Linked DNA regions of Polyangium mundeleinium. The main gene of each other region encodes a partner of the protein of the gene in region 2 in a complex. Links are inferred from orthologs where the notes say so. Each region holds a gene or a part of one and is shown on either strand. Other genes may lie near its edges. The genes, in order: hisH and hisF.

The links.
Region 1: the proteins of hisF (region 2) and hisH are in contact, whole or in part, in a crystal structure (PDB 6RU0), measured with the Thermotoga maritima proteins. The link is inferred for Polyangium mundeleinium from one-to-one orthologs. Residues at the interface, in WP_004080486.1 of Thermotoga maritima: Met1, Leu2, Ala3, Arg5, Ser40, Glu41, Asp45, Glu46, Ala70, Glu71, Ile73, Asp74, Ile75, Pro76, Phe77, Asp98, Lys99, Ser122, Gln123, Glu161, Thr195, Leu196, Asn247, Arg249, Glu251; in WP_004080484.1 of Thermotoga maritima: Asn15, Arg18, Arg22, Arg117, Leu118, Pro119, His120, Met121, Gly122, Trp123, Asn124, Asn134, Gly135, Tyr136, Tyr138, Val140, Tyr158, Glu180, Lys181, Ser182, Ser183, Lys184, Ile185.

What each region holds. Positions count from the first base shown.
Region 1 is NZ_JAQNDO010000001.1:4,764,836-4,779,758, reverse strand. Bases 6,711-9,706 are described here. They hold hisH (imidazole glycerol phosphate synthase subunit HisH), read left to right. Parts: upstream 6,711-7,884; coding sequence 7,885-8,529; downstream 8,530-9,706. Other genes in these bases: POL67_RS18995 (DUF1552 domain-containing protein), read right to left, coding at 8,985-9,706; POL67_RS19000 (nuclear transport factor 2 family protein), read right to left, coding at 8,533-8,961; hisB (imidazoleglycerol-phosphate dehydratase HisB), read left to right, coding at 7,295-7,882; POL67_RS19015 (hypothetical protein), read right to left, coding at 6,711-7,224. Outside these bases: POL67_RS19030 (ATP-binding protein), read right to left, coding at 1-1,655; POL67_RS19025 (tetratricopeptide repeat protein), read right to left, coding at 1,667-3,991; lon (endopeptidase La), read right to left, coding at 3,994-6,390; more of POL67_RS19015, read right to left, coding at 6,457-6,710; more of POL67_RS18995, read right to left, coding at 9,707-10,361; POL67_RS18990 (DUF1592 domain-containing protein), read right to left, coding at 10,358-12,034; POL67_RS18985 (hypothetical protein), read left to right, coding at 12,237-13,622; POL67_RS18980 (hypothetical protein), read left to right, coding at 13,630-14,145; POL67_RS18975 (DUF2288 domain-containing protein), read right to left, coding at 14,670-14,923. UniProt on the Escherichia coli protein: IGPS catalyzes the conversion of PRFAR and glutamine to IGP, AICAR and glutamate. The HisH subunit catalyzes the hydrolysis of glutamine to glutamate and ammonia as part of the synthesis of IGP and AICAR.
Region 2 is NZ_JAQNDO010000001.1:3,648,369-3,663,030, forward strand. The notes cover bases 11,928-14,662. They hold hisF (imidazole glycerol phosphate synthase subunit HisF), read right to left. Parts: upstream 13,825-14,662; coding sequence 13,030-13,824; downstream 11,928-13,029. Other genes in these bases: POL67_RS14645 (hypothetical protein), read right to left, coding at 11,928-13,033; POL67_RS14655 (ferredoxin--NADP reductase), read right to left, coding at 13,913-14,662. Outside these bases: POL67_RS14600 (thrombospondin type 3 repeat-containing protein), read left to right, coding at 1-1,816; POL67_RS14605 (hypothetical protein), read right to left, coding at 1,773-3,176; POL67_RS14610 (peptidase associated/transthyretin-like domain-containing protein), read right to left, coding at 3,190-4,209; modB (molybdate ABC transporter permease subunit), read left to right, coding at 4,298-4,975; POL67_RS14620 (ATP-binding cassette domain-containing protein), read left to right, coding at 4,972-5,697; POL67_RS14625 (hypothetical protein), read left to right, coding at 5,673-6,083; POL67_RS14630 (3-hydroxyacyl-CoA dehydrogenase/enoyl-CoA hydratase family protein), read left to right, coding at 6,208-8,604; POL67_RS14635 (thiolase family protein), read left to right, coding at 8,619-9,782; POL67_RS14640 (patatin-like phospholipase family protein), read left to right, coding at 10,145-11,101; more of POL67_RS14645, read right to left, coding at 11,123-11,927.

The DNA.
Region 1 (14,923 bases), 1.1 Mb from region 2 along the record:
CGGCCCTCGTCGATGATGACGGACGGCACGTCGCCGAGGTCGCGGACGATCCGCGCGCGCTCGATGATCTGGCCCCGCGTGAGCGAGAGCGCGCTCTCCACGGTGCGGTTCACGTCGACCGCGATGCGGCGGGTGCCGGCCGGCGCGCGCGCGAACATGCGGAGGTCGCGGACGATGTCGACGATGCGACGCGTCGAGTCACGCAGCTCGCCGAGCATGTGGTGCACCTGCTCGGAGACGGTCGCGCCGAGCTCGACGCCGGGGCCGTCGAGCATGCGGGCCATCATGTCGATGCCGAGCAGGATGAACGCGGCGGGGTTGTTGATCTCGTGCGCGACGCCGGCGGCGAGCGTGCCGAGCGTGGAGAGGCGATCGGCCTGGATGAGGCGCGTGCGCGCGGCGTGCTCGACGCTCACGTCCATGAAGAGGCCCTCGATCGCGACGACCTCGCCACCCTTGCCGACGAGCGGGTAGATCGTGCCGCGCGCGGTGATGGCGTGCGCGCCGCGGCGCGCGAGGCGGGCCTCGTACGGCGAGGAGCGCATGCCCGCGCGGGCCCGGAGAACGGCCTCGTCGTAGGCGGCGGCGCCTTCCTGATCGACGTGCACGCCGCACAAAAACCCCGGCGTGGCGAGCGCCTCGTCGAGCGGGACGCCGAGCAGCCGCTCGGCGCAGTGGTTCAGGTACACGAGCTCGAGCGTCCTCGGATCGAGCCGGAAGATCACGAGCGGAGCGTTGTCGAGCAGCGTGCGGTGCTGCTCTTCGAGCTCACGAATGCGCGCGAGGTGCGCGACCACCTCGCCTTCGCTCGCCTCCCACGCCGAGAGATCACGCAGGAGCGCGTGGCATGCGACGAGCGGATCGTCCTCCACGGCCGTGATCGTCACGGCCACGGGCAGCCGGCGCGCCTCGCCTTCGGGCGTACGCGCGACGAGGACGAGGCGCGCGTCTGGCTGCGGCAACCCCACGGCCGGATCGGGCTCGGGATCGAGGAGCGAGCCGATGCTCCGGCCGATGAGCGCCTCGCGCGCGTGGCCCGTGAGCGCGAGCGCGGCGCGGTTCGCGTCGGTGACGCGGCCGCTCCGGTCCCACGCGAGCATCGCGTCCCCCGAGGTGTCGAGGATCATCGCGAGCCTGCGCTCCCGCGCGGACCGAAGCGAACGTTCGATGCTCGCGCCGAAGATGTCCCCGATCTCCTCGATCATGTCGACCGGCGCCCGGCTCGCGGCGCCCGGCTCCGCGAACGTCATGGTGAACGTGGCGAGCGCGCGCTTCCCATCCGGCGAGCGCACGGGCGCGGCCACGTAGGACCGGTAGCCAGCCTCGCCGACCGAACGCTCGATCTCGTTGCCGAGGCGCGTGTCGTCGCAGATGTACGGCCGAACCTCGACGTAGACGCGCTGGTAGAAGCTCGGATCGAAGGGGATGCGGGCGCCGAAGCGGACGTTGCCGGGCAGGTTCGGATCGGCGGTGTCGGTGTAGAAGCGCTGGTGTCCCTCGTCGTCCGGCAGGAGCACGGCGATGGAGGCGAACGAGAGGTGCGCCGCGAGCGTGCGCGAGAGGTCCTCGAACGCGGCCGACGCGAGCAGGCTCGGGTGACGAGCCGCCACGCGGAGCACGGCGTTGAGGACGACGAGCTTGTCCGAATCGGGCACCAATCCCTCCCTCATGGAAGCGCGCCCCCGGCTTTCGTGGCCTCGGGGACGGCCGGCGCGGGTGCGCCCGTGCAACGAGCATACAAGCTCGCCGCGGCTTCGCGTCGCGCACGTGGCACGTCTTTCCGCGCGACGTAGGCGAGCGTCATCCGCTCGGCGGTCGGACGATCGTCGAGCGCGCAGGCCGTGACCAGGCGCAGGCGCTCGGCCTCGGCCGCGACCCGACCGATCACGAGGCGGCGTCCGAGCGCGCGATCCAGCCGCCGGGCGGCCTCGGCGAAATCGCCGCTGCCCACGTAGCTGCGCGCGAGCAGGTAGTCGGGCAGGCCGTCGTCCGTCGCGCTCGCGGCCCACGCGCCGAGCTCCTCCGCAGCGCGCACCTTGTCGGGCCCGTGGCCCGTCGTACCCACGAGCAGGGCGACGATCGCGTCCTTGCCGCGCGGGTTCTGTGTGGCTTCGAGCTTCACGTCGAGGGTGCGGAGCGGGTCCTCTTCGACGGTACGGGACATGACCTCGCGATAATGCACCATCGCGCGCTCGTGATCGCCCTCCGCGAGCGCGATGTCGCCGAGCTCCTCCAGGGCGCGGTCGCGGACGTGACGGGAGAAACGCGCCTCGTCGGCGATCGCCTGGAGCTCGGCCTTGCCCGCATCGGGCTTGCCGAGACGAACGAGGGCGCGGGCGATGGAGACGCGCGCGCCGCTCTCGCCCGGATCGAGCGCGAGGGCTTCGCGGAGCGCCTCGATCACGCCCTCATCGTCGCCGCGGGCCTTCTGCTCCTCGGCGCGCTTGCGGCAGGCGTCGACCACGTGCGGGCACCGCCGGCCGAAGATCCCGGGCCGCTCGAAACGCGCGCGCGCCTGGGCCACGGCCGCCTCGGGCAGCACCACGCGATCGAGGTCCTCGTGAAACGACCGCTCGAGCTCGTCCCAGCTCGCGCCCGTGATCTCCGGCAGCGGTCCGCCGCCGTACCACGCGCGCACCGCCGCCGCGCCGTACCGTTCCTTGACGAACCCCACGAACGCGCCGCTCGCCGTGTAGGCGACGCTGGAGTTTTCCCCGAGAAACCCGAGCGCGAAGAGGCGCGAGAGCTTGGGGAGCTTGCCGAGGTCCTTCATGGCCTTGGCCCACTCACGGGCCGAGAGCGCGCCCTCGTGTGGCGAGGTCGCGACGGCGATGCCCTCGATGAGGCCGGGGTTCGGCAAGAGGCCGCCGAGGCTGCCGGCGATGCGGAAGGGCCCGCGGCCGAACGATCCGGCCATCACGTGCGCGATCTCGTGGCCGAGCACGGGGTGCGGATAGCCGTTCTGCTGGACGTAGACTTCGTTCCGCCAGGGCTTGGCGATGTAGGTGTCGGCCGCGCCCATGAGCGCGCCTTTTTGCGCGGGATCGGCGAACAAGTACGCCGTGATCTTGGCGGGCCCTTTCGTCTCCAGCCACGCCTCCTGCGCGACGACGTGCGCAGAGCAGTCCCGCGCGAAACGAAGCGCGTCCTCGCGGGGCATGCCGCGCGGGTAGACGACGTCGCAACGCTCGCTCTCGACCCTGCCGCCAAGCGTCTCGGCGATGCTCATGGGCGTGTGCCAGTGCCCGAGGCGATGACCAAAGAACGTCATCCCGAGGCTCGCCGCAGCCGCGAACACGCCGAGCACGATCGCACTCGGCTGGTTGATCGAGCGGCGCGCGAGCTTGCCTTCGTCCGTGCGCGCGAGGTGCGACGCGAGCACGGCGCCCGCGAGGAGCGTCGCGGCCGAACCCGCTCGGTACGCGTAGAGCCCCGAGGCGTCGATGACCGTGTCGTAGAGGCTGCCGCTGAAGTAGCCGACGAACGGGTCGTACGCGAAGACCATCGGGCTCGTGTAGAAACGGACGAGCGAGACCCCCACGGACGCGAGCGGCGCCGCGAGCGCAAGCAGCACCGCGCAGAGCCGCCGCCGCTTCACGCGCCCCGCGATCTCGCCCGCCGTCGCGCCCCAGGCGCCCGCGAGCAGCGCGCCGACCCCGGGGCCGAGGGCAAACAGGACCGAGCCGGAGAGCGGATCACAGAACCCCGCACGCAGGCCATGGACGATCGTGACGAGCCACGCGACGCCCACGAACAGCGCGCCCCGCGCGAGGCCCGAGGCGAACGCGTCGAACGGCGCCGGGCGTGCCTTGCTCGTCTCCAGCGCCGTCGTGATCGCCGCGGCGCTCGGCACGACGAGTCCCGCGGCGAGCGCGCTCTCGTAGCCGGGCCCATCGAAGAGCGGCAGAAACCCGATCGCGCCCACGAGCAGCACGACCGCCCCGATGCCGATCGAGGACGGCCGCGCGCTCGCCAGTCGTTGGAGGTTCACGCTCACGCCAGGGGCGGCGGCGTGCTCACGGACGTTTGTCGCGGGGGTTCGAGCACGAGCGGGAGGATCTCATCCATCGCGTTGACGAGCGTCACCTTGACCTCGTCGAGGATGTCCTGCGGCACGTCTTCGAGATCCTTGCGGTTCTTCGCGGGGATGATGACGTGCTTGATGCCGGCGCGGTGCGCGGCGAGCAGCTTCTCCTTCACGCCGCCCACGCTCATGATGCGGCCGCGCAGCGAGATCTCGCCCGTCATCGCGATGTCCGAGCGCACCGGGCAGCCGAGCAGGAGCGAGCAGACCGCGGTGAACATCGTCACGCCCGCGCTCGGCCCGTCCTTGGGCGTGCCGTGCTTCGGGATGTGCACGTGCAGGTCGATGTTCTTCAGCCACTCGGGATCGAGGTGCAGCTCGCCGGCCTTGCTGCGGACGAAGGAGACGGCCGTCGTGGCCGACTCCTGCATCACGTTCTTCATGTTGCCGGTCAACACGACGTTGCCCTTGCCGGGCATCTTGGTGGCCTCGATGAAGAGGATCTCGCCGCCCGTGGGCGTCCACGCGAGGCCCGTCGCCACGCCCGGTTCGAGGTTGCGCTCGGCGATCTCGGGGCGATGCTTGTGCGGGCCGAGGACCTTCTCGACGTGCTCGGGCGAGACGACCTCCAGCACCGCGTTGCCTTCGGCGAGCTTGACCGCCGTGGCCCGACAAACCGCCGCGATCTCGCGCTCGAGCCCGCGCACGCCGGCCTCGCGCGTGTAGTGGTCGACGAGCGTGGCGATGCCGGGCTCGGTGAACTCCAGCCGCTCGTCCGTGAGGCCGTGCGCCGAGAGCTGCTTCGGCACGAGGAACTCGCGCGCGATGCCGAGTTTGTCCGTGCGCGTGTAGCCCGGGACCTCGATGACCTCCATGCGGTCGAAGAGCGCAGGCGGGATCGTTTCGCGGTTGTTCGCCGTGGCCAGGAACATCACCTGCGACAGGTCGAACGGCATGTCGAGGTAGTGATCCTGGAACGTCGAGTTCTGCTCGGGATCCAGCACCTCGAGGAGCGCCGCCGCCGGATCGCCGCGCAGATCGACGCCCATCTTGTCGACCTCGTCGAGGACGAGCACCGGGTTCTTCGTGCCGGCCTTCTTCAGCGCTTGCAGGATGCGACCCGGCAAGGCGCCGACGTACGTACGGCGATGGCCGCGGACCTCGGCCTCGTCGCGTACGCCGCCGAGCGCGATGCGCTCGTACTGGCGGCCCATCGCGCGGGCGATCGAGCGGCCGAGCGAGGTCTTGCCGACGCCGGGCGGCCCGATGAAGAGCAGGATCGGGCCCTTCTTGTCGGCCCGGAGCTGCCGGATCGCGGCGTACTCGACGATGCGCTTCTTCACCTTTTCGAGGCCCATGTGGTCCTCGTCGAGGCAACGGCGCACCTCCTGCACGCTGATGCGATCGACCGTCGTCTTCGACCACGGCAGGTCCGCGATCCACTCGACGTACGTCCGCGTGACGTTGTACTCGGCCGACTGCTGCGCCATCGAGCGCATGCGGCCGAGCTGCTTCTTCACGACCTTCTCGACCTCGGGCGGGACCTTCGCGCGGCGCACACGCTCGCGCAGCTCCTCGATCTCGTCGTCCTCGCCCGCCTCGCCGAGCTCCTCGCGGATGCTCTTCATCTGCTGGCGCAGGATGTACTCGCGCTGGCTCTTGCCCATCTCCTCCTGGACCATGGAGGAGATCTCCTTCTTCACGCGCAGCACTTCGAGCTGGCGACCCACCATCGCGAGCACGAGCCGCACGCGGGCCTTCACGTCGAAGGCCTCGAGGATCTCCTGCTTGTCGGCGACGGACGCCTGCGCCTGCGGGAAGTTCGAGGCGATGAGATCGGCGAGCGCGCCGGGCTCGCGCACGTTGTCGAGGATGCCCGCCGTGTCGCGCGGCAGGTTCGGCATGAGCTGCAGGACCTCGCGCGTCGCTTCGCGCAGGCCCGTGCCGAGCGCGTCGAGCTCGACGTCGCGGACGAGCGACTCGGGGATGCGCTCGATCTTCGCGCGCATGTACGGCTCGAGCGTGACGATGTTCTTCACGCGGAAGCGGCCGAGCCCGTTCAGGACGACGGAGTAGTTGCTCGGTCCGAGGCGGATCACCTTCACGACCCGCGCGATGGTGCCGACCGTGTAGAGCTCCTTGAAGGTCGGCTCGTCGATCTCGGGTGAACGCTGGCTGATCACGCCGACGAGGGCCCGCTCGCGGCCGAGGAGGTCCTCGACGAGCCGGACACTGCGGGGACGCCCGACGTTGATCGGGACCACCGACATGGGAAACAATACGGAATTCCGCAGCGGGAGGATCGGGACGCTATCCTCTCCCGAGGAAGAGGGTGGTCGAGAGGGGGGCGCGCCGTTCGAGGCCATACGCGCGACACCCTAGTACATTTTTTGCGGACCCGCTCGTAACGCGCAGGCCCGGCGCGGGTCGCGTCAGAAGTCGCGAATTTTCCAGAGCCCGTGCTCGCGAACGAGGGCGACCGTACCGCCGGCGCCGTAGGACATCGACGCGCTGTCGCCGGTCTCCTCGATGACGGCCGTCGGCAGCGCGGTGCGGATGGCCTGGACAATCCGGTTGATCTGTTCCTTCTGCGGGCCTTCCCAGGCCGCGCGAAGTTTTTCCGCCGTGAGCTCCGTGCCGGTCGTCTTTGCGGCTGCGGCGTCGTCTTTTTTTCCGGCCGGCGGGGCGGCCTCGGGCGTCGCGGCGGGCGCTGGCTCTTCGCCGAGGGCGATGCCTTCTTTTTCGGCGTCGGGGACGTAGCGAAGGACGACGTCGTAGCGCTTGCGCTCGAAGGCCCGCAAGAAGCCCGCGAGCGCCTGGCGCGGCGTGGCCTGGCTGTAGAGGTCGATCGCGGCGGCGTCGATGCGCCATTTGCCGTCTTCGTAGACGAGGAGCAGCTCGTCGCCGTTCGGCAAGCTCACGGTGGCCGTGACGAGCGGATCACTCGAGGGGCGCGAGACGGCGCGGGCGATCTCGATGACCTCGTCCGGGCTCTCCTTCACGGCGCGGCGAAACGCTTCGAGCGACATCGAGCGCTTGGCGTCGTCGGAGAGCAGGCGATAGGCCTCGTCGACGCGGCCTTCTTCGAGGGCGCGGGCATAGGCGCGGAGCGTGTCGCTGGGCCCTTGCTGGACGAGGGTGCTCGAGCTGCAGGCAGTGCCGAGGAGCGCGAGGGCGACGAGCCAGGCGGGGAGCTTCACGAGGCGGGCATAACACATCCTGGGCGCAGGAGCTTCGCCTGGGGCGCGCCCGGGGGCTACGATGGCCGCCATGCCGCGTGCTAGCCGGGTCGAACGCGTGACCCACGAGACCCGCATCGCCGTCGAGGTCGATCTGGACGGGACCGGAAAAAGCCGCATCACGACGCCGCTGCCGTTCCTCTCGCACATGCTCGATCAGATCGCCCGGCACGGGCTCTTCGACCTGACCGTGGAGGCCCAGGGCGACGTGGAGATCGACGGGCACCACACGACCGAGGATCTCGGGATCGTGCTCGGCTCGGCCGTCGCGCAGGCGCTCGGGGACAAGGCGGGGATCACGCGTTACGGCGAGGCGACGTTGCCGATGGACGAGGCGCTCGTGACGTGCGCGCTCGATCTCTCGGGTCGACCGTATTTCGTGTTCCGCGTACCGCTCCCGAAGGCGAAGGTCGGGACGTTCGACGTGGAGCTCGTGCCGGTGTTTTTCGAGGCCTTCGCCCGATCGGCGCAGTGCAACTTGCACCTCAGAATGCACGAGGGCGAGAACCTGCACCACATCATCGAGATCAGCTTCAAGGCATTCGCGAAGGCGCTGATGCGGGCGACGCGGATCGATCCACGCGTGGCGGGCGTGCCGTCGACGAAGGGAAGCCTCTAGCCATGGCGCGGGTCGTCGTCGTGGATCTCGGGATGGGGAACCTGCGCAGCGTGGAGCGGGCAATCACGCGCGCGGCCGAGGATCGCGGCGTGGCGAGCGAGGTCGTTCGCAGCGGGCGAGCCGAAGACGTGCTCGGCGCGGACAAGATCGTGGTGCCCGGGCAAGGCGCGTTCCGCGATTGCGCAGCGGCGCTCGCGGGCGAGCTCGGCGAGGCGTTGCGGGAGGCCGTGCGCCGCGGCAAACCCTATCTCGGCATTTGCTTGGGGCTGCAAGCGCTGTTCGCGTCGAGCGAGGAGGCGCCGGGGGCCACGGGGCTCGGTGTGTTTCAGGGCGCCGTGCGGAGGCTCAATCCAGGGGCGGGCGCGGACGTGGTGAAGATCCCGCACATCGGCTGGAATCGGCTGGAGATGAAGCGGGCGCCCGAGGGCGCGCTCGGCGCGTGGGGATCGGAGGCGCCCCACGTGTACTTCGTGCACAGCTATCACGCGGTGCCGGAGGATCCGTCGATCGTGGTGGCGACGGTGACGCACGGGCCGAACGTGGTCACGGCGGCGGTCGCGCGGGACAACGTGACGGCCGTGCAATTCCACCCCGAAAAGAGCCAGGGCGCGGGGCTCGTGCTCCTCGGGGCGTTCGTCGCGGCGTAACGATTACCGCTCGAAGAACATGGCGGTGAGGCGCGGATAGAGCTTCCGGACGCCGGGGACACTCGCGGCCATGGACGAGAGCACGTCCCAGTGATCGCGGTGGTAGACGACGACGCCGCTCTCCGAGCGGAACTCGCTCACGCCCGGGGCCGTGATGGTGAGGCCCATCGGGCCTTCGATCGTCGCGGTCCACGCGAGCATGAAATGAGGCTCCTCGCCGACGAGCGCGAGGTCGTCGAAGCGCATTTCCCGGAGGCGCTTGAAGAGGTTCTCGTTGATGCGGAGGAAGCGGTCCTTGCCCGTGACGTCATTGAAAGGATCGACGAAGCGGACGTCGGGCGCGTAGATCGCGTCGAGGTCCGCGAGGACCTTCTCGCGGCGGATGTGGTAGGTGGCGAAGAGCGTGAGGATGCGCTCGGGCAGCGTGGGCATGCTGCCCGATATACCATTTCAGCTCACGCGATGATCTCGGTGAGCATGCCCTTCGGCAGCTCGGGGTCACCGAAATCGTCGAGCGGGCCTCCCGCGGCGTTCTTGCAGCCGAGGGCAGCGCCGATCGTGCCGAGGAGACGGCCGTTGTGCACGCCGTTCACGTCGACGTACTGGCCCGTCTTCAGGTAGCCGTTCGCGCCGCCCACGAGGACGTACGGGACGTCGGTGTACGAGTGGTACTTGTTGCCGAGATCGTTCAGCCAGACCGCGACGCCGAAATCGAGGAGCGATCCGGAGCCGAAATCGTAGGCCGCGAGTTTGTCGAGCAGGTACCTGAACATCCGCGCGTGGATGCGGTCGATCTCGTGGTGGAGCAGGTACGCGCCCTCGATCGGCGGGCCCTCGGAGCCGTCGCTGTCGATGCGGTGCGAGATCTTGTGGAAGCTCTTCTGCCGGACGCCGTTGATGTAATACTCGGTGCTGTCGTTGCCGTCGCCGATCTGGATCGTCGCGGCGCGCGTCGTGCCGCATGCCATCGCGAGGGCGATGATGTCCATCTGCATCCGCGCGACCTTCTCCAGGTTGTCGTTCGAGCGCGCGTCCGGGCTCATCACCTCCATCGCCGCGACCTCTTCCTTCGTGAGCGCGCACTGGAGCCCGATCTCGAGGTCCCGGATCGACTGGAAATGCAGGTCCAATCGATCCCGGTCGGCCTTGCCGAGTTCCTTGCGCGACATGAGCGATTGCATCTGCTCACGCACGAGGTCGTTCACGCTCTTGCGTTGCGCGGCGAGCCGCTTCAGGACCTCGGGGTCGAGGTCCGAGAGGCCGAAGAGCGCCTTGTAGGCGTTGATCGGGTTGTGCTCGGCCGCGCGGATGACCTTCGCGTCGCGGTACGAGAGCACCTCGTTGATGTAGCCGGCCTTCTTGCCCGCATACAACGTGAGGGGCTCGACGCCCGCGGCGTTGAGCTCGCGCGCGATGCGGTTGTCGATCGACTCGCCCATCGCCAACGACTCGTTGCCGACCGGGTCCGTGGAGACCTTCTGCGCCGTGAGGCACTGGTTGCCGCCGCCGGAGTGGCCGCAGCCGTTGCCGGGGAACGCGAAGTTGATGCCCTTCACCAGGAGGAGGCGCGAGGCATACGCGCTGAGCTCGCTGACCGTCCGATCACTCTCGGCGTTCAGCGACTCGGTCGTGAGCGCGCCGGTCTGGCTCGGCCAGAACATCTCGGGCTCGTCGTTGGTCTGCTGCACGACGCCGTTCGCCTGGCGCATGAAGATCGCGAACGGAGGGACGTCGCCCGCGCCGGCCTCGGCCTTGCGCGGCGAGAAGCTCTCGAGGAACGGGAGCGCGAGGGAGACGCCGAAGAGACCTCGAAGCAAATGACGGCGATTCATGGCGCGACCTCCACGGGGCGGCGGGTCGAGAAGGCGTCGGAGGAGATGAGCTCGAGCAGGAGCTCCTTGACGGACATGCCGGTGCGCGAGGCCTCGCCGAGCGTCGCGATGAGCTTGGCGTCCTCGACCACGGCGTCCCTGCCGTAGGCGAACTCGAGCCAGTTCTTCGCGAAGCACTCGTTCGCCTCGCGGCTCTCCGCGAGCAACTGGCTCCACGTGTTGGCATCGCTGAAGTTCACCATGCCGCCGCCGAGCGGGTACGCGTCCGCGGCGTCGACCGGGAAGCCGTTGTCCTCCGACCGGTAACGGCCGATCGCGTCGTAGTTCTCGAACGCGAAGCCGGCCGGGTTGATGAGCGTGCCGTGGCACGAGGCGCCGCACGTGCCCTTGCCCGTGTGGCTGGCGACGATCTCGCGCGTGGTCTTCCCCTCGACGGGCGGCAGCGGCGGGACGTTGTTCGGCGGCGGCGGCAAACGCGCGCAGAGGACGCGCAGGTTCACGAAGACGCCGCGGTGGATCGGGTCGGACGCGCGGGCCGTGCCGTTCGCCGCGAGGAAGCCGGCGCGGGTGAGGATGCCGCTGCGTTTTTCTGCGTCGAGCTCGACCTTGCCGAACTCGGCGCCGTTCGGCGCGTCGACCTCGTAGATGCCCGCGAGCCTGTCGTTCACGAACGCGGTGCGCGAGGTGAGCAGCTCGGTCAAGCCACCCTCCTGCTCGAAGACCACGTCCTCGACGAAGAGCTCGGCCTCGCGGACGAGGTCCTTTCCGATCTCGGGGACGAACTCGGGGAAGACGGCGGGATCCTTGTAGAGATCCTCGAACTTCCTCCAGTCGAAGAGCTGGCGGTGGAACGCGAGGACGACGTCACGCGCCTGCGGATCCGCGAGCATGCGCTCGGCGTGGGTGCGCAGGCCCTCCTTCGTGTCGAGCTCGCCCGCCGCGGCGGCCTCGAAGAGGACGTCGTCGGGCATCGTGTTCCAGAGGAGATACGAGAGCCGCGATGCGCGCTCGTAGGCGCCGAGCGGGATGAGGCCGTCGGGGCGTGGCTCGCGTGTGCCTTCGACGCGATAGATGAAATGCGGCGACTGGAAGAAGGCCGAGAGGACGTGCTCGACACCGGCGAGGAAGGGGTCGCCTTCGATGAGGCTCGGGGCCTCGTTGAAGAGCGCGACGAGTTTGTCGACTTCCTGGCCGGTGAGGGGCCGGCGATACGCGCGCTTGCCGACGGTCTCGATGAAGGCGCGGGCGCGGGCCTCGTTTCCTTGTCCCTCGTCGGCCGGCACGAGCGCGTCGACCTTCGCGGGATCCGAGACGACCAGGGCCGCGAGCTCCTCGGCGGCGCGCTGGTAATCGGCCCACAGGTTCGGCGTGACCGAAAGGACGGCCTCGTTGTTGTCGAAGACGCCGCCGAGCGGGTCTCCGGTGAACGACGCCGAGAATCCGGGGCGCGCTTCGAGGCGCAATACGTCGCGCACCGAGTTTTCCCACTGCGCGTGGGTCAAGCGCGGGAAGGCGCTGCGCTCGGGTATCGATTGAACGGCTGCTTGATCCTCCGACGAGCCGCCGATCGTCCCGACGCACGCGGGCAAGAGACAAGCGAGGACGAGCGCTCCGGCGCGCAGGAGCGTCGGAATGCGGCGCATGACGGAGGAAGGGGCGCTAAAAGTCTCCATGCCGGCCACCTCCAGGGCTTTGGCAATCACGGTGGTATGCCGGGCCTCCACGGGCGTCAACGCGCAAGCACGGCGTCCGATCCAAGGATCTGCCGATTCTTTTGGAGTTCACACGAATTTCGCAATGGCAGAGGATTTTGCTGCCGAGAACGTCCTTGCGGAGGTCTTTACCCCCGGGCGGGGGCCCCTGTAGGCTCACGCCGTGCTTTTGATGAACGCGGTGCCGCGAAGGGCGGCGAATCGCTCGCGATCCACGCGAACGGCGGCGTGGGCCTTCGCGCTCGGGACGCGCCTCGCGGCGCCCCTCCTCGGCTTCGTGGCGGCGAGCGCGCCGGCCTCGGCCTCGGCCGCGGCCGCGGAGCCGGCGGCGAAGAAAATCTTGGCCGTGCACGTGGAGGGCCCGGACGCAGGCTCGGTGCGCGGGGACATCGAGGCTGCGTTGCCCGATCGGATCGTCGTGGCCACGACGAAGGAGTTTTCGGCGGCGCTGCGCAAGGCGGGCCAGTCGAAGCCGCTCGGCGCCGCGATGACAAACACGAAGCAACGTGATCGGCTCGTGCCTCGCGTGCAGCAAGCGGCGTCGATCATCGGCGCGGGCGCGGTGCTCGTGGGCATCGTGCAGAAGGCGCGCGGCGAGACGCGCGTGCACCTCGTGTGGGTGAACGCGGAGGACGACGCGACGCCGGTCGACGCGGCGGTGTCGCTGAAAGGCTCCGAGGACGAACGGAGGAAGGCGATCGCCGCGGCGATCTCGAGCGCGGTCGAGACCTACGCGCCGCCGCCGCCGCCCGAGCCGGCGGACACGGCGGCGCCTCCGCCGGCCGAGACGAAGCCGAAGGTGGAGGAGGAGCCTGCGGCGCGGGTGCGGCATCAGGCGGGCTCGTCGATCGTGTCGGCGGAGGTCGGCTTCGAGATCGGCGGGCGCGTGTTCACGTACTCGGACGGGATCTCGGGGAACCTGCGGCGCTATGACGTGTACGGCGCGCCCGTGGCGGCCGTGGGGGTCGAGGTGTTCCCGGCGGCGATGACGACGGTGCCGGTGCTGCGGGATCTCGGGCTCTCGCTCGGGTATGCACGCGCGTTCGGGCTGCAATCCGCGACGGAGGGCGGCGAGCCGGTGGACACGGTCTACCAGCGGATCACGGCGGCGCTGAAGTACCGGATCCCGCTCTCGCGTCCGACGGGGCCGGTGATTGGCGTGCTCGGCGGCGTCCGGTGGCAGACGTTCGAGATCGACGCGCCCGGCGCGCTCGGCAGCCAGGTGGCGAACGTGGACTACCTGGCGATCCGCGCGGGCGTCGACGGGTGGATCCCGATCGGGCCGGTGGCGGCGATCCTCGGGTTCGAGTGGCTCGAGCCGCTCACGACGGGCGCGGTGTACGAGCGTTTCTCGGGGGCGAAGGTGCACGGGATCACGGCGGCGGCGGGGCTCGCCGTGCGCTTCGAGACGGGGCTGCAGATTCGATTGACCGGCCACTACGACCGGTTCTTCTCGGACTTCGATCCCGTGCTCGGCGACGCGTTCGTGGCGGGCGGCGCGCTGGATCAGTTCTTCGGCGTCCGGCTCGGCCTGGCCTACATGGATTGAGGAGACGATGATGAACGCGCGCTTCTTCCGTATCTGCGTCGCGGCGCTCTCCGCCCCCTTCGTCGTCGCGCTCGCGGCGGGTTGTCCGGGTACGTTGACCGAGGAGGAGAAGGCGATCTTCCAGGGCGGCGGGGCCTGCCCGGATGTGCCTGCGATGCTCGCGGCGAAATGCGGCACGGCGAACTGCCATGCGGCTGGCTCGACGACCGTGGACCTGGCCTCGCCGAACATCGAGTCGCGGCTCGTGAGCGTCGCGGGGACGGAGTCTTGCGGGAGCGTGATCCTGGCGAACCCGATCGATGCGGCGGGCAGCCTGATCTACGCGAAGCTCGTGGATCCGCCGCCGTGCGGGCTGAAGATGCCGCTCGGCGGATCGATGAGTGATCTCGAGATCAACTGCGTGAAGCTCTGGATCGAGAGCCTCGATCCAAACGCGGGCCCCGGCTCGGGGGGCGCCGGTGGCATGGGTGGCATGGGCGGCGCCGGTGGCATGGGCGGCGCCGGCGGCATGGGCGGGATGTAAGAGACGCGCGCACGCGACCAGAAGGCGCCCGCACGCGACCTCGATGACGCGTGCACGTGGCAAAAGACACGTGCGCACGCGACCTGGAGACGCGTGCACACGACCTGGAGACGCGTGCACACGACCTGGAGACGCGTGCACACGACCTGGAGACGCGTGCACACGACCTGGAGACGCGTGCACACGACCTGGAGACGCGTGCACACGACCTGGAGACGCGTGTTCGTGACGAGGAACACGCGCGCACGCAACTTGGAGACGTGTGCACGCAACTTGGAGACTTGTGCACGCGACCTGGAGACGCGTGCACACGACCTGGAGACGCGTGCACACGACCTGGAGACGCGCGCACGCAACTTGGAGACGTGTGCACGCAACTTGGAGACTTGTGCACACGACCTGGAGATGCGTGCACACGACCTGGAGACGCGTGCACACGACCTGGAGACGCGTGCACACGACCTGGAGACGCGTGCACACGACCTGGAGACGCGTGCACACGACCTGGAGACGCGCACTCGCGACTAGGACAATACCTTCGCGGGGGGCCGTCGGATCAGGACGAACGGCTGCACGATGGCTGCGGGGAAGCGTGTGCTCGCGTCGAGCGACCAGCGCGTGAGCTCCTCGGCCGTGGGCTTCTGGAGTTTGCCCGCGCGGATCCACGCGTCGACGGCGGGCACGTCGTTCTTCGCGAGGGCCACGCCGACGTCGAGCAGATCGAGCGCGTCGTCGACGATGATGACGGCGTCGCGCGCGATGTGCGCGCGGAGGTCGC
Region 2 (14,662 bases):
GGGGGACGCTCGGAGCGCCATGCGGCGCGGGTCGCGCGGCGCAGGCGCCTGCGTGGTCGTCTCCGCGTTCGCGGCGGCGAGTTTTTTCCCGAACGTCGTGCGCGCCGATCCGGCCGTGTGTGCCCTGGAGCCGGCGATGTGGCCGGCGCGCGCGAAGCCTTATTTCCTGATTGCCGTCGATTCGTCGAGCGCGATGACGGCGAGCGTCATGCAGGGAGGGGCCGCGGTGACGAACTCCTGCGGCTACCCGACCACGCGTATCGGGCACGCGAAGTGCGCGGTGAAGAAGACGGTCGAGGCGTATGGCGACAAGGTGAGCATCGGCCTCGCCGCGTTCGCCCGCGGGACGGTCCTGACCTGCGCGTCGTCGTGCGGCAACGACGGAAACGGTTCGTGCATTTGGCTCGATTATGGCGGGGGGGGCTCGCCGCAGGCCGGGTGCGGGCCGGAGCCGAGCTCGCTGCCGAGCTCTGCGGACCGGCGCGGGGCCGAGATCCTGGTGCCGGTGCGGCGCGACAACTTTTATGCCCCGCCGCTCGACCCCTCGAACGTCCCGGAGCTCTTGCAATGGGTCGACCACACCTGCGCGCCGTCCGGCGGGATCCCCAAGGAGGTGTGGGCCACCGGCGGCAAACCGCTCAACGGGGTGTTGCGGGACGCGTACCGATACCTGTCGGTCGGCTGGACCAGCCCGAACGGAAACCGGTCGTTCCCGTCCCCTTTGTCCGACGCGGGAGAGCGGCCTTGTCGACCGCTCCGCGTGATTCTTCTCACCGCCGGCACCGAGGGCTGCGACGACGCGGCGGACGCGGCGGACGCGGCAGCGGATTTGCTCACGGGGTTCTCCAAGGGAGGGATCTCCTGGAGCGTGAAGACGCATGTCGTCGATTTCGGGAGCATCGCCGTCAACGACGCCATTGCGAACGCGGGGGGGACCAGCAAGGCGATCGCGGCGGCCGACGAGGCCGCGCTGACGACGGCCCTCGCGAGCATTCTCGAAAGCTCGCTCGTCGGGGAGACCTGCGACGAGATCGACAACGATTGTAATGGCTGCACGGACGAGGGATTCGGCAAGGGAGACGCGTGCAGCGCAGGCATCGGCGCCTGCATGAGCACGGGCGCGCTGGTGTGTGACGGCAATGGCGCGACCGAGTGCAACGCCACGCCCGGAGAGCCGACGGCGGAGGTGTGCGGCGACGCGATCGACAGCGATTGCGACGGGGCGCCGAGCAACGGGTGCAGCGCCGACGCAGACGGGGACGGCGTGCCCGACGCGTACGACGATTGCCCGGACGTCGTCAATCTCGAGCAGGGGGACCAGGACGGCGACGGCGTGGGCGACGCGTGTGACGCCGATCCCGACGGCGACGGGATTCCCACGGAGATGGGCGACAACTGCCCGATGACGCCGAACGCCGGGCAGGAAGACCGTGACGAGGATGGTGTCGGCGACGCGTGCGACGCGGACGACGCCGTCGACGACGACGGGGACGGGGTCGCCGATACGAACGACGTTTGTCCCGGCGTCCCCAATGTGGAGCAGAGCGACATGGACGGCGACGGCGTGGGGGATGCGTGTGACGCCGACATCGACGGGGACGGCGTCGCCAATTTCGCGGATTCGTGTCCCCTGGACCCGCGGCTCTCCTGCCCGAACCCCGTGGTCGACGTGTCCGGGTGCGCCTGCCGGGTCGGGAGCACCGCCGCCGCGGGCCCCGAGCTTTGGGCCTCGATCCTCGCGGGCCTCGCCGTCCTCGCCGCTCGCCGCTCCGTCAATCGATCCGCATCCAGAACGGCTCGAACGACTCGGCGCTGATCATGTCGTCCCCGGCCGTCAGGGTTCCCTCGAAATCACCCACCAAAAAGACGCGCCCCTCCTCGCTCACGGAAATGCCCGTCGCGTGCTGCGCATACTTGCCCCCGAAGGAGCCGGCGCGCAGCGTCCGCAGGGACGCGTCGAGCTCGAGGACGAGCATGTCCTCGGCGCCTTGGCTCTCGAAGACACGATCCCCCACTTCGACACGGCCTGTGTAATCGAGCGCGATCATGGCGCCTCCGTCCGGCGTCCCGGCCATCGCCCTGGCGCGCGTGACGCCGGTCTCGCCGAAGCTCCGGACCTTGACGAGCGCGCCTTTGGAATCGATCGTCGCGACGAATGCCGCGCGCTCCGCCGACGTCGCGGCGAGCGTGGCGCCACGCCCCACGCGGCCCGAGAAGCTCCCGAACACGAACGTCTGCCCCGCGGGATCCACGATCACGCCGGCCGCCTCCTCGTCGCCCGTGTCCCCCAGCGCGAGCATCCATCGCACCTCGCCCGCGCCGTCGAGCGCAGCCACGAAGACGTCGCTGCCGCCCGCGCTCTCGACCGCCGCGCTTGCCGGATCGAGCGAGCCCTCGAAATCGCCGACCACGACGGCCCCGCCGTCCGGGCCTGCCGCGATCGCCGCCGCTCGTTGCGCGAGCGGGCCGCCGAGCCGCGTGGCGAACCGGGGCTCTCCCGCGGCATTCAGCGAGGCGACGAAAACGTCATAATCACCCTCGCTCGCGAGCGGACCGCTGCCGAGGTCGATCGTACCCGAAAACATGCCCGCGAGGATCGTACCGCCGTCTGCGGTGGTCGCCACGCTCGTCGCGCGTTGCTCCCCGACATCCCCGAAACGTTTTGCTTCGCCGAGGACCTCCCCTCCCGGGTTGAATCCGGTGAGGTTCGCGAGAAACGCGTCCCGCCCGCCCACGCTCTCGACGCGGCTCGGCCCGAAATCGAAGGCGCCTGCGAGATCCCCGACGAGGACGATGTCGCCGTCCGCGCGCGCGGCCGTCGCGCGGGGGCGCACGGAGCCGAGATCCCCGGTGACGACGGACGCAATCAGCCCGCCTGCCGGGGCGAGCTCGAGGAGAAAGAGGTTCTCCTCGGCGTCACACGGCGCGGGGTTCATGCCGAGGAGCAGCTCGCCGCTGCAATGGCCCACGACGACAGATTCGCCCGAGCTCCGCGCCGCGACGCCCGTGAGCGCGCGCGCGCCCGTGCCGCCGACCTTGACGACCGCCGCGGCCTCGAACGTGCCGACCGGACCCTCCTGCCACGTCGGGAGCGGATCCAGGAGCGCCGGCGCGCAGGCTGGGAGGAGCGGGAGCGCGACGAGCAGTGCGAGCGCGGACGGCGAGGCCCTTCGCATGAAACGCGTCCTTTCAAAAATGGCCAAGGACGACAGCGCCGCCGGCGCCCTTCGTGGCCCACGGAACGAAGGTCACGGCCTCGGTCGTCTTGGCGGCCCCGTACGTCCGGACGAAGCCCACGGCGGCGAGGCCAACGCCAGCCGCGCCGAGCGCGCCGAACGTGAGCGAAAGGGCGAGGTCGCGGTTCCACGACGCGCGGTACGCCTCGGCGAGCCCGGGCGCGTCGCACGTGCCATCGGGGCAGCGCTCCGCCACGGCGCTCCGGACGTTCATGTGCGCGACGGTGAACGCGATGCTCCCGCCGACCGCGGCGAGGCCCCCGATCCCGGCGATCCAGGCCCAGGTCGGGACCCCGCGATGGGCATGATCGGGGCGCTCGGGGGAGCGAAGGTGGGTCGAGGGGAGGGGAGGGATTCCCGGCTCCGTCGGGCGCGCTGCCTGCACGTCGAGCTCCACCGTCTTCGACTCGCCTTTCGCCACGGTCACGCGCGTCTCGACCGGCGAAGCGCCGGGCATCTGCGTCGTGAGGACGTGCTCGCCCGGATCCACGGGCAGCGCCGTGCCGAGCGAGGCCGCCCCGAGCTCGAACCCGTCCCGCGTCACCCGGACCCCGTCCGGGGTTTTTCCGCGAAGGACGAGGGTGAGCTTGGGGATCGAGGGCTCGATCGCAGCTTTTTCTTTCCGGGCGATGGCCGCGCGCGCCCCATGTTTGGGCCGGAGCGTCGCCGGCATGGCGTCGACTTGCCGCAGATATTCCGCGTAATGGGCGGAGGCCGAGGCGATCTTGCCCCAGAGGCGCTCGCATTCGGCGAGGGTGAACAAGGTCCCTGCTCGCGGATCGAGGCGCTGGCTCTCGGCGAACGCGGGGCAAGCCACGTCGAAATGGCGGGCCTGCATCTCGACCAAACCTCGGTCGAAGAGGGCCTCGGCCGCCGCCTCCTGCTGCGCGTACGCCGGGGGCGCCCCGAAGAGCGCGGCCGCGCCGGCCAGAGGCCACGCGAAACCCCGCAGGGGCTTCCAAACGCCGGACATGAGAGACGGTATCGTTTGCCCGGGCGAGGCGTCAAGCCGAGCGCGCATCGCTGGCCCACGCGCGCCGCGGCGTCTAGCATCGCCGCCGGTGGAGTCGTCCACGTCGTTCCCCATCCTGCTCTCGCTCCGTGTCGCCGGCTTGGCGCTGCTCTTCGTCGGGCCGATCGGGCTCGCGGTCGCGCTCTTGCAGGCGCGTGTCCGGTACAGGCTGCGCGGGCTCGTCGACGCGCTCGTGCTCTTGCCGCTCGTCCTGCCGCCCTCGGTCGTCGGGTACTTCCTCGTCGTGGTCTTCGGGCGGCGGGGGCTCCTCGGGCGGATGCTGGAGGAGGGGCTCGGCTTGCGGCTCGTGTTCTCGCCGGCCGGCGCGGCGCTCGCGTCGGCGGTCGTGGCGCTGCCGATCCTCGTGAAGACGGCGCAACCGTCGATCGAGGCGGTGCCATCGCAGCTCGAAGACGTGGCGCGCACGCTCGGGCTCCGGCCGTGGGAGGTCGTGTTTCGGGTGACCTTGCCGCTCGCGTGGCGCGGGGTGCTCGCGGCGCTCGTGCTCGGCTTCGCGCGGGCGATCGGCGAGTTCGGAGCGACCTTGATGCTCGCGGGCAACATCCCGGGCCGCACGAACACGATGCCGGTGGAGATCTTCTCGGCCTTCCAGGAGGGCGACGACGCGCGCGCCGGGCTCTACGTGGCCGTGCTCTCGGGGATCTCGGTCGTGGTGGTGCTCGTGGCCGGCTTGCTCGGGCCCAAAGAAGGGCGGGCACCGGCATGAGCGACGCGCCTGCGCTGGAGGTCGATCTGCAGGTGACCGTGGGGCGCGGCGGTGCGGCGTTCACCGTCGAGGCGCGCTTCTCGTTGCCCTCGGGCGTGCTCGTCCTGTTCGGCCCCTCGGGCGCGGGCAAGACCGTGACGCTGCGTGCGATCGCCGGTCTGATCCGGCCGAAGCGTGGCGCCGTGCGCCTCGCGGGGGAGGCCCTCGACGACTGGATGCGCGGGGTCCACGTGCCGGCCGAGCGGCGGCGGATCGGGTACGTGCCCCAGGATCAGGCACTCTTTCCGCACCTCGACGTGCTCGGCAACGTGGTCTTTGGCCTGCCCCGCGCCGCGCGCAAAAACCCCGGGGCCACGACGCTCGCGTTGCTCGACGAGCTCGGGCTCTCGGCGCTGCGCGGGGCGCGCGTGGACGCGCTCTCCGGCGGGGAGCGGCAGCGGGTGGCGCTCGCGCGGGCGCTCGCCGCCGAGCCGAGGCTGCTCCTGCTCGACGAGCCGCTCTCGGCGCTGGATCGCGCGGCGCGGCTCTCGATCGGCCGGTCGCTCAGGGAGGCGCTCGCGCGGCGCTCGCTTCCGGCGGTGCTCGTGACACACGACGCGGAGGAGGCGGCGGCGTTCGGGGACGTGTTCGTCCAGTTTGAGCGCGGAAAACCGGCCCGGCCGTTGCCGCGGGAGGTCGTGCTCGGTGAGATGGGCTCATGTCCGCATTGCGGCAAGCCGTGATCGGCGAGCACGTCGCGACGATCGAGCCGCCGGATCTGCTCGTCCTGAGCTTCCGCGGCGTGATCCGCGCCTCCCACGTCGCGGACTACGCCGCGATGCGCACCGAGCTGCTCTCCGATCAGCGCTACCTCTTGACCCTCGCGGATCTACGCCGCGTCGAGGACGTCGAGCCCGCATGCCGCCGCAGCATCGCGGCCATCCGGGACGATCGCGCGCAGGCGACCGCGTTCGTCGGCGGCAGCTTCCGCTTCCGGGTCGTCGCGGAGCTCATCGCGAACGCGGCCCGCATCTTTGCGCACAGGAAGCTCGCTTTCCGTTTCTTCCCTGAAGAAGCCCCCGCCCGCGCCTGGCTCGCCGAGATGCGCCGGACGTTTCGTGGTGTGTGAGCGGGCCAGGGTGGACAAGAAGCTCGCTCGCCCCTACCTGCCGCGTCGCGGCATCTGTCCGTAGACACCGGCCGGCCTCCGCGGTACCCGTCTGCCGGCAACGACAACCAGGGAGCCTTCTCGGATGAAGCCAATCCACCGTGCAGCCGTCATCGGCGCCGGGGTCATGGGCAGCGGCATCGCCGCCCACCTCGCGAATGCCGGGATCCACGTGGTCCTGCTCGACATGGTCCCGCCGGGTTCAACGCTCGGGGCCTCCGCCCCGAACCCCGGCGATGCTCAGAAGAACGACCGCGCCGCCCGCAACGCGTGGGCGCAGGGCGGGCTCGACAAGGCCGTGAAGGCCAGGCCGGCCGCCTTTTTCCACCCGTCCTTCGCCCGCCTCGTCGAGGTCGGCAACGTGGAGGACGATCTGGAGCGCGTGAAGGATTGTGACCTCGTGATCGAGGCGATCATCGAGAAGCTCGAGCCGAAGCAGAGCCTCTTCGCGCGCCTCGAGGCGCTCGTGAAGCCGGGCGCGATCGTCGCATCGAACACCTCGGGCCTGCGCATCGCGGAGATGATGACGGGTCGCGGCGAGGCGTTCCGGAAGAACTTCCTCGTCATGCACTTCTTCAACCCGGTCCGCTACATGAAGCTCCTCGAGCTCGTGGCCGGGCCCGACACGGACCCCGCCGTCTTCGAGCGCGTGGTCCGCTTTGGCGAGGATGTGCTCGGCAAGGGCATCGTCGTCGGCAAGGACACGCCGAACTTCGTGGGCAACCGCATCGGCGTGCACGCGATGCTGGCGACGCTCCAGGGCATGCTCGAGCTCGGCCTCGAGCCCGAGGACGTCGACGCGATCACGGGCCCCGCGATGGGCCACCCGAAGAGCGCGACCTTCCGGACCGCGGATCTCGTTGGTGTCGACACGTTCGTGCACGTCGCCGACAACTGCTACGCGTCGCTCACCGCGGACGAGGACCGTGAGGTCTTCAAGGCCCCGGCGTTCGCCCGCGCCATGCTCGAGAAGAAGATCCTCGGCGACAAGACGAAGGGCGGCTTCTACAAGAAGGGCAAGGACGGGCAGATCCAGACGCTCGACGTCAAGACGCTCGAGTACCGGGCGAAGGGCGGCGACGAGGCGATCCGCAAGGCGACGAAGTCGATCGAGAAGATCGACGCGCCCGCGGATCGCGTGCGCAAGCTCGTCGCGGATCAAGGCAAGGCCGGCGCGTTCGCGTGGAAGGTGCTCTCGAAGTCGCTCGCGTATTCGGCGCGGCGGATCGGCGAGATCACGGACGACGTGACTGCGGTCGATGACGCGATGAAGTGGGGCTACAACTGGGAGCTCGGGCCCTTCGAGACGTGGGACGCGCTCGGCTTCGCCGAGACCACGGACCGCATGAAGGCGGAGGGCATCGCGCTGCCGGCCTCGATCGAGAAGATGCGCGCCTCGGGCGCGACGGGCTTCTACAAGGGCGACGAGGTCTACGACCTCGTGAAGGGCGCCTACGTGAAGCGCGTCGTGGATCCACGGAACGCGACGTTCTCGATCCTGAAGAAGGGCGAGGCGCCGGTGCTCAAGAACGACGGCGCCGAGGCGTGGGATCTCGGCGACGGCATCCTCGGGCTCACCTTCAAGACGAAGGCGAACAGCATCGACGCGGACGTGATCTCGATGCTCTCGCTCGCGGCCGCGAAGGCCGAGGAGGACTTCCGCGGGCTCGTGATCTCCAACGACGGCGATCACTTCTGCGTCGGCGCGAACCTGTTCCTGGTCGTGATGGCGGCCGGCAGCAAGGACTGGGAGTCGATCCGCGCGATGGTGAAGAACTACCAGTACGCGACGCAGCGCTTGAAGTACGCGCGCGTGCCGGTGGTCGCGGCGCCGTGGGGCATGACGCTCGGCGGTGGCCTCGAGCTTTGCTTCGGCGCGGACGCCGTGCAGGCGGCGGCCGAGACGTACGCGGGCCTCGTCGAGGTCGGCGTGGGCCTGATCCCGGGCGGCGCGGGCACGCTGAACATGCTCTGGCGCGCGCTCGAAGGCATCCCCGAGGGCGCGAGCATCAACACGCTGGAGATCGTGGCCCAGGTCTTCAAGAACATCGCGCTCGCGAAGGTCGCGACGAGCGCGGACGAGGCGAAGGCGCTCGGCTACTTCCGCAAGACGGACGGCGTCTCCTTCGACAAGGCGCGCCTCTTGACCGAGGCGAAGGCGAAGGCGATCGGCATGGCCGAGTCGGGCTACCACCCGCCGGCGCCGCGTGCGTACCGGCTGCCGGGCGAGAGCGGCATCGCGACGCTCCGGATGATGGTCGACACGCTCGTCGCCGGTGGTTATGCCACCGAGCACGACGCCAAGATCGCGACCAAGCTCGCGGTCGTGCTCTGCGGCGGCGCGAGCGGCAACGCGCACGACGTGACCGAGGACGAGATCCTCGAGCTCGAGCGTGAGGCCTTCGTGAGCCTGTGCGGCGAAGAGAAGAGCCAGGCGCGCATGCAGTCCATCCTGATGACCAACAAACCCCTGCGGAACTAGGCGAGGCGACGACCATGGCAGACATCGTGATCGTGGAGGCCGTTCGTTCGGCCGTGGGCCGGGCCCACAAGGGAGCGCTCGCGCAGAAGCGCCCCGACGAGCTCGCGGGTGAGGTCGTTCGGGGCCTGCTCGCGCGCGTGCCGCAGATCAAGCCGTCGGAGGTCGACGACCTGGTCCTCGGGTGTGCGATGCCGGAAGGCGAGCAGGGGCTCAACGTGGCGCGGCCCGTCGGCTTGCTCGGCGGCCTGCCCGAAGAGGTCTCGGCGATGACCATCAACCGGTTCTGCTCGAGCGGCCTGCAGGCGATCGCGCTCGCGGCGGGCAGCATCGAGGCCGGGTACGCGGACATCGTCATCGCGGGCGGCGTCGAGAGCATGTCGATGGTGCCCATGACGGGCAACAAGATCTCGGTCTCGCCCGAGGCGATGGATCGGTACCCGACGGTCTACACGCCGATGGGGATCACGGCCGAGAACGTGGCCAAGCGCTTCAACGTGGCGCGCGCCGATCAGGACGCGTTCGCGCTGGCGAGCCAGAAGAAGGCCTCGGCGGCGATCGAGGCGGGCCGCTTCAAGGACGAGATCGTGGCCGTCACGGGCGTGCGGTACAAGGGCAACGAGCGCATCGCGTTCGAGTTCACGCGCGACGAGCTGCCGCGCCCGGACACGACGCTGGAAGGCCTCTCGGCGCTGAAGCCCGCGTTCGCGACGGTCGGATCGGTCACGCCGGGCAACAGCTCGCCGCTCTCGGACGGCGCGGCGGCGGCGATCGTGACGACGAAGGCGAAGGCGGACGCGCTCGGCGTGAAGCCGCTCGGCTACCTGCGCATGTTCGTCACGGCGGGCGTGGATCCGTCGATCATGGGCATCGGCCCGGTGCCGGCGGTGAAGAAGCTCCTGAAGAAGACGGGGCTCTCGATCGCCGACATCGACCTCGTCGAGATGAACGAGGCGTTCGCGAGCCAATCGGTCTACTGCCAGCGCGAGCTCGGCATCCCGGACGAGAAGCTCAACGTGAACGGCGGCGCGATCGCGCTCGGCCACCCGCTCGGCTGCACGGGCGCGAAGCTCACGGCGACGGCGCTCTACGAGCTGCGCCGCCGCGGTGGGCGGTATGCGATCGTGACGATGTGCATCGGCGGCGGCATGGGCGCGGCGGGCTTGTTCGAGCGGGCCTGACCAGCAACCATCGTTGAAGAGGGCCTCCGTGCGGCATGCACGGGGGCCTTTTTCTTTCCATGGCGGAGGCTCGTCGCCGGGGTTGTGGCGAGGTCGGGACCTCGGCGGAGGCTCAGCGCCGAGGCGTCGCAGAGGTCGGGACCTCGGCGGAGGCTCAGCGCCCAGGCTTCGGGGAGGTCGGGACCTCGGCGGAGGCTCAGCGCCGAGGTTTTGGCGAGGTCAGGACCTCGGTGGAGGCGCATCGCCGAGGCGTCGGAGAGGTCGGGACCTTGGCGGAGGCTCATCGCCGAGGCTTGGGCTTGCCTTTGGAGATGATCTCCGCCCCCCGCCCCGGATACCCTGTCCGATGGAGGGCTCGTGTCATGGAGATCCGGAATCTCGTGTTCGAGGGTGGGGGCATGAAGGGGATCGCGTATGCCGGCGCGATCGCGGAGCTCGAGCGGAGGGGGCTCCTCGGGGGCATCACGCAGGTCGCCGGCGCCTCCGCGGGCGCGATTACCGCGGCCTTCCTGGCCGTCGGCGTCGATGCCGTGGAGCTCGAGAAGATCCTGCGCGAGACGGACTTCTCCGATTTCATCGACGGCAAGGGCTGGCTCATCGGGGACGCGAAGCGCCTCCTCGACAGCTACGGCGTGAATCCGGGCAAGACCGCCGAGGATTGGATCCGCAACCAGATCGCGCACCTCACCGAGCGCCTGACCGGCCGCGCCCAGCCCGACCTCACCTTCGCCGAACTGGCGGCCCTCGCCGTGGCGTGCCCTGGCCGCGCGCGCAACCTTTACGTCGTCACGACGAACCTCTCGCGCCGCATGACCGAGGTCTTCTCGGCCGCCTCCCACCCCGACGTCCCCTTGTACAAGGCCGTGCGCATGTCGATGAGCATTCCGCTCTTCTTCGAGGCGTACTCGTTCAATGGAGACCTCTATATCGACGGCGGCGTCTCGTGGAATTACCCGATCGACCTCTTCGACCGCCTCCGCAAAACACCTGTCCTCGGCGACCAGCCGCGTGGGCCGGAGGTCGAGGAGGGGACGCTCGGCTTTTGCCTCGGGACGAAGGCGGAGAACGACGCCGCCCGCACGGATTGGCGCCTCCCGCGGATGGAGATCAACGATTTCCAGAACTACAGCAAGGCGCTGGTCTCGTTCATCCTGACGTCGTCGACGCTCTTGCACCTCGACGCGGCCGCGCTCGCGCGGACGATCTTCATCGACGACGCCGGCGTCTCCACGACCGAATTCAAGCTGCCGAAGGCGACGCAGGACACGCTCATTGCCAATGGCGCGGCGGCGACGAAGGAATGGTTGGAGCGAGGGTAACGCCGCGCTGAATCGCGCGCGTCATTCCCCCTCGTCCGTCGCGGCCACCGGCCTCTCGGCGGCATCCCTCGGCGTCGCCTTCCAGAGCTCGGGCACGCGCGCAAAAATCCCCGGCTTGGCCCAGGCGAGCACGCCCGTCCCTGCCAGCACCACCAAAAGGAGCGCGAGCGGCACGAGCACCCGCGTCCCCATTCTCCGCGAAACCGGCACCAGCGGCGCCGGAAGGATCTCCGCCGGCTCCTTGGGCGCCTGCGGCAGCCATTCCGGGCTTTTTCCCTCGGACCGCGCCGCAATCCGGATCGCCGGCATCACCTCCGGCGCGTAGGGTGTCGGTACGAGCCCGGCGAGCTCCTTCAAGCTCGACGCCGTCGCCCGGAACATCGCCTCCTCGCCGCCCTCCGGCAGCGCGAACCGCTGGAGAAGCTCATCCACGCGGTCCGGCCCCGCCTTCACGGGCGCCGCCTTTACGACCGCCTCCGCCGGAGGCTCCTCCACGATGGCGGCCGGCGGCGCCGCAGACGCCACAGGCTCCGCAGCCACCACAGGCTCCACCACGACCACCGCAGCCTTCACCGACACCGACGGCGCCACCGAAACCGACGGCTCCACCGACGCGGGGGGCTCCGTCGCAGGATGATCGAGCGCCTCCACCATGCCCGAGAATCCCGACGGCGATAGCGCCTCCACGCCTTTTTCCACGGCGGGCGAAGGCAACGGCGTGAGCACCTCGAACTCGAAGCTGAGCAGCTCCTCGGCCGAAGGCGGCTGCTCCGACGGCACCGTATGCACCACGGCCGCCGCTTCCTCCACGCGTGCTTCCTCCACGCGCGCTTCCTCCGCCCGCACCGACGGCGCCACCATCGGCCGCGCCGATCCCGGCTGCGGCGTCGGCGGCCGCATCCCGAGCCCGACCGGCCACGGCAATGTCGACTCGTGGACCACGCGCACCCCGGCGTCCCCCACGGACACCGGCGCGGCCGCGGGCGACGCCGAGGGCGGCGGCAAGAGCTCGACCGCCGCTTCCCGCGCCGAAAGCAACGTCGAATCGGATACCGTGGGCGCCACGGGCGCTGCTATCTGCGCGACGACCGGCTCCGACGCGGGCAACACCGCGGCTGCGGGGCTCGAGTGCTCGCTTTCGGCGGGTGCTTCCAGCAAGGCGAGGTCGACGCTGCAGAGCGGCGTCGCGTCGGTCGTCTCCAGGGACATCGGGTCCTGGAGCGTCGGCGTCGCCTCGCGCAGCGGACCCGAGGGCGGCGCGGTGAAGAGCAGATCCGGCGACAGGGAAGGGATCGCTGCGATCGAGATGGGCCGTTTCGACACGGCCACGGGAGCGGGAGCGGGAGCGGCCACGGGAGCGGGAGCGGGCGCGGCCACGGAAGCGGGAGCGGGCGCGGCCACGGGAGCGGCCACGGGAGCGGGAGCGGGCACGACCACGGCCACCGGCGCCTCCACCACGACCGGCGCCGGCAGTGGTGCCGGCTCCACACAAAGCCCCGCCTCCACCGCGCGCGCCGTCTCCTTCGCCAGCCTCGCCAGCGTCCGCTTCGCGGCACCCCGGTTCAGCGGCACCAGCGCGGCCTCGATCTCCGCCGCCACCATGCCCGGACCTCGCTCGGCGGCCTGCGCCCGTGGCCTCGCCACCGCATGCAGCCCCGGCGCTCCGCCCGCCGTCACCGCGAGCAGCCTCGCCAGAAGCGCCCGCAGCCCGCGCGCGGCCTCCGGGCCCGACAGCACCTCGCCTTGTCGGTCCACTGCCACCACGCCCTCGGCCGAGAGCGTCACGGCTTTCGGGTCCACCCGGATCGGCAGATTCCCGAGCGCGTCACAGAGCGAAAGCACGAGGTAACCCGCGCTCTCCGGCACCATCGCCGCGGCCCGCGCAGATGCGGCCCCGAGGACCTCCGTCAGCGTCACGTTCGCCCGATTCACGACCCACCTCTCCTCGGTTCCCCAATGCGCACCGGTACTCCGCGTCCCGCGAGGTACGCCTTCGCCTCCGCCACCGAGTACGTCCCGTCGTGGAAGATCGACGCGCACAGCGCCGCGTCTGCCCCTCCCACGACGAGCCCCTCGTACAGATGTTCGAGCGTCCCCACGCCCCCCGACGCGATCACCGGCACGCTCACCGCGTCCGCCACGGCCCGCGTCAGCGCGAGATCGTAGCCCGCCTTCGTCCCGTCCCGGTCCATGCTCGTCAGCAGGATCTCCCCCGCGCCGAGCCCCGTGATCCGCTTCGACCACGCCACCACGTCGAGCCCCGTCTCCCGCCGCCCCCCGTGCGTCACGACGGTCCACCGTGCCGGTTCTTCCTCGGTCCCGACCCGCCGCGCGTCGATCGCCACCACGATCGCCTGCGCGCCCCAGCGCGCCGCCGCCCGCTCCACGAGCTCCGGCTCGCGCACCGCGGCCGTGTTGATCGCGATCTTGTCGGCGCCCGCGTCGAGCAACGCCTCGATGTCGCGCTCGCTCCCCACGCCGCCGCCCACGGTCAGCGGCACGAAGATCTGGTCGGCGGTTGCGCGCACCATGTCGAGCAGCGTCCCGCGTTTCTCGTGGGAGGCCGTGATGTCGAGGAAGGTGATCTCGTCCGCGCCGGCCTCGTCGTAGCGCCGGGCGGCCTCGACGGGGTCGCCCGCATCCCTGAGCCCGACGAACTGGACGCCTTTGACGACGCGTCCGTCCTTCACGTCCAGGCACGGGATGATGCGCTTGGCCAGCACACAGCGCGCTTAGCGCCCGCGAGGCCCGAGGGCCAACTTCCCGGGGACCCTCGAGGTCGGCGCGGACGAGGGAACGGCCTCGTCGAGGTCAAGGCCCCGCGAGCACCACGCCCGACGTGCGCGGGCGGGCCACGCAGGCCAGCACGTACCCCGATTGCTCCTCGTCGGGGCTCAACCCCTCGACGCACGACTGCTCGACCTCTCCGGCGAGACATCGAAGCTTGCAGGTGCCGCAATCCCCCACGCGGCACGAGGTCTCGATGGGTACGCCCGCCGCAGTCGCGGCTTCGAGGATCGTCGCGCCCGCCGGGACGGGCACCCAATGCTCCTTGCCGTCGAGCCGCAAGGTGACGAGCTGCGCCTGCGTGTCGCCCGCCGCGTCGGGACGAGCGAAAAACTCCTGGAAGATGCGCTCGGGGGGGACGGAGAGCGCCCGCAGCGCCTCGCCCACGACCGCCATCAGGCCCTCGGGGCCGCATACGTAGAATTCGGCAGGTTTTCCCTGGGCGAGCTCGCCGAGCAACGTGGTCGCTCGCGCGGCGTCGAGGCGCCCCGGGAGCCCGCCCATGCCCGCGGCGCCTTGCTCCAGAACGTGTACGACGTCCAATCGCCCTCCACTCTCCTCGATGAGGCGATCGAGCTCGGCGCGCAGGAGGATCTCCTCCGGCGCGACGTTGCAATCCAGGAGCGACACCGTGGTGTCCGGCTCGCCATGCAAGAGCTCGCGCATCATGGCGTGGATCGGCGTGATTCCGCTGCCCCCGGCGACCAGGACCGCGTGCCGCCCCCCGGCGCGCGGCTCGACACAAAAACGTCCCTGGGGCCCGGAGACGGCCAG